Regions from separate parts of the Bacteroides hominis genome, predicted to be linked through region 2. Evidence: riboswitches for the same ligand, from Rfam matches in the RefSeq annotation. Region 2 holds a riboswitch; each other region holds the start of a gene.
The links. A riboswitch is a leader RNA that binds a small molecule or an ion and turns the genes downstream of it on or off. The one in region 2 is predicted to bind cobalamin.
Positions count from the first base shown of each region.

Region 1: another riboswitch for cobalamin. It lies ahead of accC (acetyl-CoA carboxylase biotin carboxylase subunit); the one in region 2 lies ahead of R3O62_RS11910 (TonB-dependent receptor plug domain-containing protein).
Region 3: another riboswitch for cobalamin. It lies ahead of R3O62_RS13610 (ribonucleoside-diphosphate reductase subunit alpha); the one in region 2 lies ahead of R3O62_RS11910 (TonB-dependent receptor plug domain-containing protein).

Region 1 covers NZ_CP178829.1:4,960,135-4,964,763, reverse strand. The annotation lists gene R3O62_RS20890 (acetyl-CoA carboxylase biotin carboxyl carrier protein subunit) at 1-107, opposite strand, end outside; gene accC (acetyl-CoA carboxylase biotin carboxylase subunit) at 114-1,628, opposite strand; cobalamin riboswitch at 1,767-1,981, opposite strand; gene R3O62_RS20880 (cation:proton antiporter) at 2,161-4,419, shown strand.
Region 2 covers NZ_CP178829.1:2,835,369-2,839,997, forward strand. The annotation lists gene R3O62_RS11905 (DUF5074 domain-containing protein) at 1-321, opposite strand, end outside; gene R3O62_RS11910 (TonB-dependent receptor plug domain-containing protein) at 368-2,404, opposite strand; cobalamin riboswitch at 2,575-2,784, opposite strand; gene R3O62_RS11915 (DUF5106 domain-containing protein) at 3,534-4,469, opposite strand; gene R3O62_RS11920 (DUF5724 domain-containing protein) at 4,564-4,629, shown strand, end outside.
Region 3 covers NZ_CP178829.1:3,264,742-3,269,370, forward strand. The annotation lists gene R3O62_RS13605 (SLBB domain-containing protein) at 1-1,632, shown strand, start outside; cobalamin riboswitch at 1,973-2,192, shown strand; gene R3O62_RS13610 (ribonucleoside-diphosphate reductase subunit alpha) at 2,253-4,629, shown strand, end outside.

The sequences.
Region 1 (4,629 bases), 2.1 Mb from region 2:
ACAACGTCCGCTTCGAACGTTTTTCCGTCGATGGTGAGTACCACTTTGTTATCTTCTTTGCTGACCAGTTCTATCTCGGCCACGCGATTCCCTATATGTATTTCCATACTCTTCTATATTCTTAATACCCCTTTGTGCAGTCCGAATTCTTTCCATTTGCTGATCGGGCGGTTGTCCGCAGCCAGTCCGCTGTTATTCTCCTCCAGGTTCATCAGGTAATCCATGTAAGCGGCGATCAGTGCGATGTTCTCTGCACGTTCGCTGGTACGGGTGATGCAGTGTTGGAGCACTTCCCCGTTTTTGCTGATGAATCCCGTATCGTAATGCCCTTCCACAAAGTCGGGAGTATCCATGATGGCGCGCAGATAACTGATGTTGTTCTTTACTCCTGTCAGCTTATATTCGTGGAGTACACGGCGCATTCGTTCGATGGCGTATTCGCGTGTGGTTGCCCATACAATCAGCTTGCCGATCATCGGGTCATAATAAATCGGAATCTCGTAACCTTCGTATACATAGCTGTCGATGCGCACCCCGATGCCGTTTGGCTCCGTAATCTGCTTGATGACACCCGGGCTGGGCATGAAGTTCATTTCTGTATCTTCTGCGCAGATGCGGCATTCGATGGCATGTCCGCGTTGCTGGATATCTTCCTGTTTCAGTTGCAACACCTGTCCTTCGGCCACTTTAATCTGCTCTTTCACTAAATCTACGCCGACTACCTCTTCGGTAATCGGATGTTCCACTTGCAGGCGCGTGTTCATTTCCAGGAAGTAATAGTTGCGGTGCTTGTCCACCAGAAATTCGATGGTTCCCGCTCCGACATAGTTCACGGCTTTGGCGGCGGCCACTGCTTTTTCTCCCATATCCCGGCGTAGTTCAGGAGTGACGAACACCGAAGGGCTCTCTTCCACAATCTTCTGGTTGCGGCGTTGCACCGAACATTCACGTTCGCACAGATGAATCACGTTGCCATGCTTGTCGCCCAGAATCTGGAACTCAATGTGATGCGGTTCTTCTACAAATTTCTCCAGGTAAACCGTGTCGTCGCCGAATGACGAAAGTGATTCGCTCTTGGCGGTTGTGTAGGCCTCTTCCACTTCATCTGCACGATGAATCAGCCGCATACCCTTTCCACCACCTCCCATCGAGGCTTTCAGCATTACCGGATAGCCGATTTGATTGCAGAGTTCTACCGCTTCTTCAAGGCTCTTCAGGTTTTCTTGAGTACCCGGAACCACCGGTACACCGGCTTCTATCATCTTGATACGTGCCGAAATCTTATCTCCCATCGCCTCCATGGTTTCCGGGTCCGGACCGATGAAGATGATCCCCTCTTCACGACAACGACGGGCAAAGGTTGCATTTTCGGACAAGAACCCGTATCCCGGGTGGATGGCGTCTGCGCGGCACGACTTTGCCACTTCGATAATCTTTTCTATATTCAGATAACTCTCTTTCGATGCTGCCGGGCCGATGCAGTAAGCTTCGTCGGCATAGAGCACATGCTTCGCTGTTCGGTCCGCTTCCGAGAAAACGGCAATGCTCGTTATTTCCATCTCCCGGCAGGAGCGCATCACCCTCACGGCTATTTCGCCGCGGTTGGCGACTAAGATTCTTTTAATCATATTCATTTCTCAATTAAATGGAATACACATATTCATGCTTTCCACCCTGCGGACATGAGTCCACCCGATGAAAACACAGTATTTCTACGATTTGGGGCTTAACAACGATGCTTTCTTTCCTAACCCACGAGGTAAAAAAGCTCTTATTCATTGAATGGCAGGTCTTCTGACTGACTCTACATCTTATCGGACCTTCCCGACGTTTCTTTTTCCGTCAGTGGTTTGTAATTGGTTTATTGATAAGATGTTATATAGAGCTTCACAGCAGCGGGACTGTCCGGGATTTACACCCGATTCCCTTTTAATCTTCGTCCGTTGACCACGGATTCCGAACCAATTCGGGGATAAATATAGAGAAATATTGGATAGAGTGGATACTTTTTGCACGAAAAGTTCAATTTTGTGCAATGACCAACGGCGCTTTGTTTCAAAATAAATGTCATATAGACGAAACACAAATAGACTGTCGATTGTTCTTTTTTACAAATAAAAGAGCATAAACGGAATGAATTACTAACGAAATATACATGCCATGTCACACTTACCTACCTTAATTGCCGACCTTGCCCTAATACTGATGTCCGCAAGTATCATTACCCTTTTGTTCAAATGGTTGAAACAACCCTTGGTACTGGGATATATCGTCGCCGGATTATTGGCGGGACCTTACGTGCAGATTTTCCCGACTGTAGGTGATATTGAGAACATCAATATCTGGGCTGAGATAGGAGTTGTTTTTTTACTTTTCGCCCTTGGGTTGGAGTTTAGTTTTAAGAAATTAATAAATGTTGGGTCAGCTGCCTTTATCACGGCAACCACCGAAGTTATCAGCATGTTGCTGATCGGTTATATGGTAGGACATCTGTTAGGTTGGAGCACAATGAATTCTATTTTTCTGGGGGGTATGTTGTCCATGTCGTCAACAACGATTATTATCAAAGCGTTTGATGATCTCGGCTTACGTAACCAACGCTTCACGGGTGTTGTATTCGGGACATTGGTAGTTGAAGATCTGATCGCTATCCTGATGATGGTCATCCTTTCTACAATGGCAGTGAGTAAGGAGTTTGTAGGTGAAGAGCTGTTGATGAGTGTGTTGAAGGTTGTTTTCTTTCTGATCCTATGGTTCCTGATTGGGATATTTATCCTTCCGTTCTTTTTGAAAAAAGCAAAACGGCTGATGAATAACGAAACCTTACTGATCGTTTCGCTGGGACTTTGTCTGGGAATGGTTGTGTTGGCTACCCGTACAGGATTCTCGGCTGCACTGGGTGCTTTCATTATGGGATCTATCCTTGCCGAGACGGTTGAGGCCGAACACATAGAACATATCATCCAGCCGGTGAAAGATCTTTTCGGAGCTATTTTCTTTGTCTCTGTCGGTATGTTGGTCAATCCGGCTGTCTTGGTGCAGTATGCCTGGCCGGTGGTCATCATTACTTTGGTAACTCTTGTGGGTAAATCCATATTTTCTTCATTGGGAGTTTTATTATCCGGTGAACCGTTGAAGGTTTCCGTCAAGTCAGGATTCAGCCTTGCTCAGATAGGAGAGTTCGCTTTCATTATCGCAGGGCTGGGGGCTTCACTCAAAGTACTGGATAGTTTTATCCCTCCGATTATTGTTGCGGTATCGGTGATTACTACATTCACAACTCCTTATTTCATCCGGTTGGCAAATCCGTTTGCCGAATGGCTTTATAAAATACTTCCGCCTAAAACCAGGAAAAGTCTGGATCGCTATGCTTCCGGTAAGAAGACGGTCAATCATGACAGCGATTGGAAGCGGTTGTTGAAGACGATTGTCGGAAGAGTGATTATCTATAGTGTCCTTCTCACGGCGATTTGGTTATTGTCTGTGCAAACCGTTTATCCCACGATAAACGAGATGTTCGATGCTCCCGGGCGATGGGTAAACATAGGGATGTGTCTGGTCACACTTCTGTTGATGACACCTTTCCTGTGGGCACTTGTTTCAGATAAGTATAATTCCCCGGATGTGTTTTTTAAGTTGTGGAATGATGATAATTACAATCACGGACGGTTGGTCGCGCTGATTTTGTTCCGTGTGTCGGTTGCCGTCTTTTTCATTGCAGGGGTCGTTATCAGTTACTTCAGCCTCAATTATGGGATAGGCATTGTGATAGCCGTTGCCGTATTGGCATTGATTCTTATTTTCAGGGAGAATCTCACGCAATATTCGCATCTGGAAACACACTTCCTGACCAATCTGAACGGAAGGGAAGAAGCTGCCCGCAAACGTTATCCTCTGAAAAGTCGTTTTAACAGTGAGTTTAATGACAAAGATGTTGAGCTGACTTCCGTTTGGGTGTCTCCTTATTCGTCTTATATCGGTCAGTCATTGGATGAACTCCCTTTCAGGCGGGAGTTTGGTGTCAATATAGTAAGTATTGTCAGAGGGGAGCGGAGAATATACATTCCACAAAGTTCCGAACGAATTTATCCGCAGGATAAGTTAGTAGTGGTCGGAACAGGCGGACAGCTGCAAGAGTTCCGGACGGAACTTGAGAACAGACAGGATTTGCCGGATGAAAAGAACATAAAACAAGATGTGACGCTTCATTCATTTACGGTAGATGAAGATTTTCCGTTTCTGAACAAAAGCATTGCCCAGTCCCGGTTAGGAAAAAGATATGATAGTCTCGTCGTAGCCCTTGAACGAGAGGGTGAATTGGTTCCGGTGAATCAGGCTATAGTTTTCCAATTGGGAGATTTGGTTTGGGTGGTAGGAGACAGGGAGAAGATCAGGCAGTTTTTGGTGCGGAAGAAGTAAGAGTGGTAAAGAGCAGAGGAAAGGAAAACGGCTGAGGCGAAAATTTGCATTTTGACAGATACACAATGAAGTATCATTCTGTATTTTCAATACGGTCTGTATTCGTTTCTTTCCGGCCTCGTTTGCGACTGCTTCCGAAAAGGCTCTTATTTTCCCATCAGACAGAATCAAAATGATGTGATTTTACCTTTTTATCAAGCATATGGTTGG
Region 2 (4,629 bases):
ATCGTTGGCGGTATCTCCCAGGCCGCGTCGGTTGATGCTGCGGAAGTAGTCGGTATTCAGCTGATTGTTCTTGAAGGAATACAAAGCGAGCGAACTGTTGTTCAGGTTGAAGAGCCCTTCGCTGAGAATGTAGAGTTCGGTTGTTCCGGTTTCGACAGGCATACCGTCGCCACCGCCCGAAGGAGTATCCGTGTCTTCCAGGTCGTCACACGAGGCGAAGAGAAGCAGGAAGAGGAGGAAAAGGAAGCTCCCGCCTCCAGCTCCTCTCCGGAAGCGAGGAGAAGAATTGCTTCTGCTGTTATTAAATGGGTTCATTTTCATATTGCTGTTTCTTTTGATAATTACTGATTCAATGTCTGAAGTATCTTTAGTATCTTACTTTCATCGTCACTCTCACTGAGCGTCCCGGCATGGGGAAGTTTTTTACTATCTCGTAATTCTTGTCCAGTAGGTTCAGCACTTCCACTGTCAGGGATGTGTTTACGTTACGGATGCGCAGATCGCGGCTGACGGATACACTATGGTCGCTGTAGCTGTCCAGCCGGTTTTCGCGGAGGTTCTGCCCCAGCATATAGCGCTTGCCCGAAAAGAGGAACGAGTAGGAGAGGTTCACCCACGGAGTCTCGATACCGGCTTGTCCCGATCCGGATACACGGGGAGTATAGGCGATTTGTTGCTTGTAGGTTTTTCCTCCCGGTTCGGTCATATCCAATGCGCGCTGGTAAGTGTAGTTCCCCGAAAGGTTCACCCGTAGTTTCTCCCAGGGTTGCAGACTGATGTTTCCGGCAACGTCGATTCCTTTGATGTCCACTTTGCCGAGGTTCACCATACTCCATATAAAGAGGTTCTTGGTGGGTATGGCTATGATTTTGTCTTTCACCTTATTATAATAAGCATCTGCCGTGACGGATACATAGGGAATCAGTTCACAGATCGACCGGCTGTATGTCAGTCCTAAGTTGTATTGTGTCGTGCTTTCCGGTTTCAGGTTCGTGTTGCCCACCTGTCCGTAGTACAGGTCGTTGAAGCTGGGCAACCGGAAGATGTCTTTATAGAACAGGCGGATGCGGAACTCTTCGCCGGCAAAGGGCTTGAACGACGCGCTGACGTACGGAGAGAGTTTCCGTCGGTTGGCTGCGGCGCTGCCTTGGCGCACCTCCTCGTTGATGACCGTTGCCAGTACCGAGGCCGAAGCGGTCAACCAGTCGTTGACGTATTTTCCGGCAAAGGCCGTCAACCACGAATAGCGGGTAGGATACGCAAAATCTTTCAGGTTCGCGTTCAGCCGGTTGATGCTTGCGTCTGTCGAAAGCGAAAATGAGAGGTTGCTGAGCACCCGGTAGAGCGCCGAAGCCGAGAGGTAATACTCTTGTTGATAATAACTGTTTTCCGTTTTGCCTTCCGAACCTTTATAATCAGGATCGAGGTAACGTTGATAGCTCCAGTTCCACTTAGCTGAAGTCTGGAAAACCCATTGGCGGTTGAACTCCTTCTTATATTGGCTTTGCACGAAGACATTCTTGTCCCAGAGGTGCTGTGAAGAGTAGTCGTAATAATAAGTGGTGGCATTGGGCAGTCCGCGGGACGACTGATAATAGTAGGCTTTCAGCCGCCATTGTTCCGTATCCGAAAAGTTGCCGAACAATCCCGCTTCGGCACGGAGGTTTTTCACTTCCGTGTTTTTCCGTTTCTCGCGCGAGCTCAGGTCATTGTTTTCGCCATAATGCAATGTGAAAGGGTAGTGCCCATCAGCCGACATCCACTCGCCGTTGGCGGAGAGCACCCATTTCCGACTCAGTTTCTGTTCGATCAGGAGAGACGGATTGACCAGTCCCCACGAACCCGTTTTGAACGAGGCGCTCAGGTTGGTACGCCGGTTGTCTTTGAATTGCGGTGTCAGCGTCTGTATGTTCAGTATCCCGGCGGAAGCGAAAAACCTTGCGGGCTGAAAGATATTATCACTCTGTCCGTTGCTGAGCGAGAGGCGGTCTACATTGTCCAGTGAGAAGCGTCCGATGTCGATCTGCCCCGTCTGGCAGTCACTGATTGTTATTCCGTCATATCCCACGGCGGTATGCTCGGCTCCGAGGCTTCGCAATGAAACGGTTTTCAGTCCGCCAATGCCGCCGTAGTCTTTCACCGTAACTCCGGCAAAGTGCTTCACGGCATCCGATACTTGCAATACGTTGAGGCTTTTGAGTTCTTCTTTAGAGAACACTTGGGTGGGAGCCATCGCTCTTACTTCGCGGGTGTGGTAAGCTTCGGCAACGGTTACTTCGGGGATTGAATAAATACGGGCGGTATCTACTTTCTGCTGTTGGGCGAAAAGTGAAACGGTAAGCCCCTGGCAGCAACAGAAAGCAACACAGACGTGTAGTAGCTTAGGCAATCTAAATATATTCATCTTCGTTTTTTTACTGTTAAAATGTCCGGACGAAGTCACTTCGGCCGGACATACTAAATAAACTTGGCAGAGTTTATTATCATAACTTACTTTCTCTGAATCAGAGTGATGAATGAAATGACGGATGGAATAATTCCGGCTCATTAGACTCAACGCTTTTTCCTCGAAAGCAATGAAATAGATGCACAGGCAGGTCTTCTGACTCGTTTCTGTTGATAAGCGCCTTCCCAGGAAAACGTTTCCCAGTGGCAAGTGGTGGTTGCTTACAACAATCTGATGTGAAACTTACAGCAGCGGGACTGTTCAGGATTTGCACCTGATTCCCTTTTAATTGCATCCCCGGTACACGGAGAATACAAACCAATGCACTGCAAAGATAAAAAGAATATTAGAAATAGCATAATAATTTGTGATTATTCGTTATGCATTGCGGAACGGACGGAGCAACATCGGACAGGTCGTCCGGATAGTGTCAGGCGGCACATTGGAATGACTTAGATAGGCGATGCCATTTATCTTGATTCCGGAGGGTTATGATGGCAGAATGATGGTTAATCAGCCTTTTGACTGACACACTCTTTCTTTAAAACGGATGAACCGGAGGGAAAACAAGGGGAAAGCCGGCCTTTTCTGTTCCGAAAGCCGGGCTTTGGGTGGATTAGAGCCGGGGTTTTGCGGAAAAGCAGTAAGCATTCACTCCAAAAGACGGTTACATTTCCCCCGAAAGAAGTAAGCATTTTCCGAAAATGCTTACTTCTTTTTCAAATATCTCTATATGTTATGCTCCATTACATATATTGTTATGAAAACCGGGGCTTATAGCTCCGGATTTTGCTCCGGTTGCTCACCCGATATGATCGTTCCGGAAGTGTCGGAAAGAGATGGTTTCAAGGTTAAAACCTGCTTTATGGACGGAACACTTTCCGGTCTCTTTCTTTCGGTAAGCAAAAGTAGGAAATTACGGGCAAAGAGATAATCGGTAAATCGAATTGGAGACGTTTTTGAGAGGCGTATCGTGCGTCGGGCCGAAAGAATGGAAAATAGAGAGGTCGGATTATCATTCTGTCAAAATGATAATCCGACCTTCTTCACATCTTTGGGGCAAATGCTCCGTTCCGGTATGTTTTTCTTAACCGCGCTCTGCCAGATATTGCTCTACCTTTTGCAGGGTGGCGTCTTTCAACAATACGGTTTTGTTCTTATCCAGTAAGTAGAGGGTGGGAATAGCCCTCAGGTCATACAGGTTTTTGTTTTTGATGACCAGCTCCTTATCGTATCCGTTGGTCCATTCTTTCGCGAAATCGCTCCGGTGCTTTTTCCATTCATCCAGTTCTTCATCCGGATAGAGAGACAGCACCTTCAGCTTCTTGTCGGCTATGAACCCGTTGATGACCGGAGAACTCTTTAGCCCTTCTATCATCTCAGAGCAGGCGTGGCAGCCGGGATTGTTGATAAACAGTAACGTGTATTCCGCCGGGAACTGATAAAGCGTACCCTTTGCACCCGAATCCAGTGTATAGGTGAAGTTGAGGGCTTTTGTGCCCAACCGGTTCTTTTGTGCCAGTTCCAGCCGCGCCTGCGGACGTATCTTTTCCGTTTCATTCAGCATGGGGGAGGCTGTCAGAGCTTCCAGCACGGGGATGTAAAGCTCCTCGTTACGCATAGGCGAGTTAGGGTCGTAGAGATATTTATCGGCCAGTTCCGCAAAGAAGTCCAGCATCTTTTTGTTTTTCCCGGCCCGGCCGATCGTCTCTTTTATGGCAGTTTGCGCGTCGGACAAGGGCACATGTTCCAACAAATCGCAATAATCCACCCAAGCCTGTTCGGCAACGTCGATCTGACTGACGTAGGTGGTGTCTGTAAAGTCAAAGCGATCCCAATAGTGCTTTACCATATAATCTGCCCGTTGCGACACCGTGTTCAGCACTACGGGTATGTCGGGTAAATTGAAAACTTTAACCGTATCTTGCTTTCCGTTCTGCTCCTGGCTGGCCGCGGGGCCGCTTTTACAGGCAGTAAGCACCAATAACAGTATAAATGAAAGGTATTTTACATTGCTTATCATAATCTTTTGTTTTGATATGGGACAAAGATAGTATTTTTATTCTATATTTGTACTCAGTGATGAAAACGTTATACACACAACAAACAAGTCAGACATGAAGAATAAAAAAGGACAACCAACTACAGAGGCAATCTTTAAAGGAATACAGTCAGGAGAAGTA
Region 3 (4,629 bases), 430 kb from region 2:
AGTTTACGTGATATTCGTGTTGTGAGAGGTGGAAAAGAGGTCGCTTGCATTGATGTATATGATTACATTATGAAAGGAAAGTTGACGGACGACATCCGTTTATCGGAAGGCGATGTCATTTTGATTCCTCCTTATGAGAATTTGGTTAGTATTTCCGGAAAAGTCAAACGTCCGATGGCGTATGAAATGAAAAAAGGAGAAACCATAACAACTCTGCTCAGCTATGCGGGAGGTTTCACGGGAGATGCTTACCGGGACGCGATACGTCTGTTTCGTCTGAATGGGAAAGAGAAACAGATATACAATGTAGGGCAGGATGATTACCAATCTTTTGTTTTGACCGACGGTGATGAATTGTCTGTTGAGGCGGTATTGCAACGTTTCTCAAACAAAGTTGAAGTTCGTGGTGCTGTGTACCGTGCCGGCGTATATCAATTGGACGATAGTATCACGGGAACTGTCAGGCAGTTGATCAGCAGAGCAGAAGGACTTCGGGGAGATGCTTTTCTCAACAGGGCTTTGTTGAGACGTGAGCATGAAGACCTAACACATGAAATGATCCCGGTCGATTTGAAAAGAATGATGGCTGGCGCAGTCTCCGACCTACGTTTACAGAAAAATGATGTTCTTTATATCTCGAGTGTGAAAGACATTGAGAAAGAAGGTACTTTATCTATCTATGGTGATATAAGGAATCCGGGAGATTTCCCTTATGTTAAAAATACGTCCATACAGGATTTGATTGTAAAAGCGGGAGGATTGCTGGAATCTGCTTCTATGGTCCGGATCGATGTCTCGCGGCGGATTAGAGATCCTAAAAGTATATCATCTTCCACTGTTATCGGAAAAAGCTTTACGGTTGAACTTAAAAACGGGCTGGTGATGGGGGAGGATAAAGGATTTGAACTGGAACCCTATGATATCGTTTTCATTCGCCGAAGTCCGGGATATCGTAAACAGGCCAATGTAACAGTTAAAGGCGAAGTGGCCTTCACCGGTAATTATACATTAATCCAAAGTAATGAGAGGCTGAGTAGTCTGATAGCAAGAGCCGGCGGACTATCGAAAGAAGCTTATGTAAAAGGAGCGCGTCTGATACGCAGAATGACGGCGGATGAAATGCGTCAGAAAAAGGATGTGCTACGTTTGTCGGTCAGAGGAAGTGAAAAGGCTTCTGTATCTCCGGTTACTCTGGAAGCCTCTTCCACTTATCCGGTAGGCATAGAACTTGAGAAAGCATTGGTAAATCCAGGCTCTGACGAAGATATGGTTTTGCGCGAAGGAGATGTACTTTTCGTTCCTAAATATGTCAGCACGGTAACAATCAATGGAGCTGTGATGTATCCTAATACGATACTTTATCAGAAGGGGAGCAGTCTTAGTTATTACATTGAGCAGGCAGGTGGATTTGGAAACCGGGCACTGAAGCGGCGTGTTTATGTAATATATATGAATGGTATGGTTTCTCGTCTGAAAAGGAGAATGGGCAATGCAATTGAACCCGGATGTGAAATAATAGTGCCAAGCAAAAAGGGCAGGAAAAAAACTGTGGCGGCGGACGTTACAGGGATGAATACTTCCATCGCCTCTATTGCCGCAATGGTGGCTGCTATGGTTGGTATGACAAAGTAATGTTCATAATAAAAAGAGTAATCCGACAGCTTTTTGTACCCTTAAGATTAAATAAGGAGGCAACTTATAACAGAGTTAGTGGAAAAAATGTCAGTCAGTAACAAAGAAAAGGGACAATCAGCCTAAAACAAATTAACGGTATACGTAATTCTTTCCATCTTGCGCACTAAGATGTATATCTTGCGTGCTAAGATGTGCATCTTGGCTGCTGAGATATACATCTCGGCTACTGAGATGAACTTTAATTGCCTTCTCAGTTAGAATGGATAATCTGTGCATAATACATCTTATGGCAACTTTTTTTAACTACGGAATTATTTGTATATTACTGAAGTCTTTCGTTATTTTGTGGCGAATTGGTTCACTTATGCTTTTCTGCATAAGTGATTAAAAGGGAATCGGGTGTAAATCCCGGACAGTCCCGCTGCTGTGAAACTCCGGTAGACTTACCGATACTAAACTTATTGCCACTGCATTGCCCAAGTAGATGAGGAGAAGTGTGGGAAGGCATCGGAAAGGAGGAGTCAGTCAGAAGACCTGCCATTCATCAAAGGCTGTTTCTACTCGGGGGGTAGGGAAACGGTGCGAAACGATAAAATAATTCATTTCAAGAACATTTCATGCAAATAATCAAGAGGAATGGGGCAACGGAACCATATAATAGAGAAAAGATAGCCGTTGCGATACGGAAGAGTTTTGCCAGTACCGGAAGAGAAGTACCGGACGAAACCGTTTACACAATTGTAGATGAAGTAGAACTCTTTTTGTGTGATGAAGTACACCGTAGCGTGGAACAGATTCAAGATGAGGTAGAACGTGGTTTGATGGAACATGGCTTTTATGCCGAAGCTAAAAACTATATACTTTATCGTTGGCAACGTACGGAACGGAGAAAAGCTTTTAACCATATTGTCAGCAGTATAGGTTCTGAAGCGTTGGCTGACACATTGAAAGATATTCAAAAGGATTTTGTTGCCAATGAATATAGTTTGGTGATACTGGCAGAGAAGTTTGTAAACCTCTGCAAAACCGATATGACAGCTGAAGAGAGGTTGACGACTCTTATTAAGGCTGCCGTAGAGCTTACTACGCAAGAGGCGCCTGACTGGGAATTTATTGCTGCCCGTTTGTTTAATTTTCAGTTGACGCAGAAGTTAAAGGTACAGGCAGAAATTGCCGGTATTTATTCTTTTTATGACAAGCTGCGCTATTTGACGGATGAAGGTTTGTATGGTGACTATATCCTGAGCGCTTATTCTCCACGAGAAATAGAAGTGGCTGCCGGGTTTATGTGTCCCGAACGTGATAAACTTTTCAATTATTCGGGATTGGATCTTCTCGCGAAACGTTATCTTATCCGTACGCACTCACATGAACCAATGGAATCGGTACAAGAAATGTATTTGGGGATTGCGCTTCATTTGGGTATGTCCGAAAAGTGTGATAGATTGCAGTGGGTAAAGAAGTTCTATGATATGCTGAGTCGGTTAGAAGTAACCATGGCAACCCCTACACTGTCCAATGCCCGCAAGCCTTATCACCAGTTATCCAGTTGTTTTATTGATACAGTGCCCGATAGCCTGGAGGGGATTTATCGCAGTATCGATAATTTTGCCATGGTCAGTAAGTTTGGCGGAGGAATGGGAATGTATTTTGGTAAGGTGCGTGCGGCAGGAGGAAATATACGAGGGTTTAAGGGAGTGGCAGGCGGAGTGATACGCTGGATGAAACTGGTAAATGACACTGCCGTAGCTGTCGACCAACTGGGTATGCGTCAGGGAGCTGTAGCAGTATATCTGGATGTCTGGCACAAAGATTTGCCCGAATTCCTGCAACTCCGCACCAATAATGGAGACGACCGGATGAAGGCACATGATATCTTTCCTGCCGTATGCTATCCTGATTTGTTCTGGCGTATGGCAAAGGAAGACCTGAATCAGCAATGGTACTTGTTCTGTCCCAACGAAATTATGAATGTCAAAGGGTATTGCCTGGAGGATTATTATGGAGAAGAGTGGGAGCAAAAATACTTGGATTGTATAAACGATCCCCTTCTCTCTAAGCGGGTTCTGAACATCAAAGATATTGTCCGGTTGATACTACGCTCTGCCGTAGAGACAGGGACGCCTTTCACATTCAACCGGGATACAGTGAACAGGGCTAATCCTAATTCGCATCGGGGGATTATTTATTGTTCTAACCTATGTACGGAAATAGCTCAGAATATGTCATCCATTGAAACTGTTTCCACTGAGGTCCGTACGGAAGGTGGTGATACGGTTGTAGTCAATACCGTCCGTCCCGGTGACTTTGTCGTTTGTAACCTTGCCAGCTTGTCGCTTGGACATCTTCCATTGGAGGATGAACGGCAGATGAAAGAAAAAATAGCTGTTGTAGTACGTGCGCTTGACAATGTGATTGATTTGAATTTCTATCCTATCCCTTTTGCCCGGATAACAAACCATCGGTACCGTAGCATCGGTTTAGGGGTGAGCGGTTACCATCACGCACTTGCATTGCGCGGTATCCGTTGGGAAAGCGTGGAGCATCTTAATTTCATTGATAAAGTATTTGAGTGTATCAATTATGCCGCCATCGAAGCAAGTGCCGGGCTTGCTAAGGAAAAAGGAAGATATGTTTATTTCGAAGGAAGTGACTGGCAAACCGGAGCTTATTTTGCGAAACGTGGTTATGATTCTCTTCAATGGAAAGATTTGGCGGCCAAGGTTGCGGCAGATGGCATGAGAAATGCTTATCTTCTGGCTATTGCTCCTACCAGCAGCACTAGTATCATTGCCGGAACAACTGCCGGAACAGATCCGGTCATGAAACGTTTTTTTCTTGAAGAAAAGAAGGGTGCCATGCTTCCGCGAGTGGCTCCGTCATTGTCTGATAAGACGTATTGGTTGTATAAGGGAGCTTACCGGATAGACCAGACATGGAGCATACGTGCTGCGGGTATCCGGCAATTGCATATTGATCAGGCACAAAGCTTGA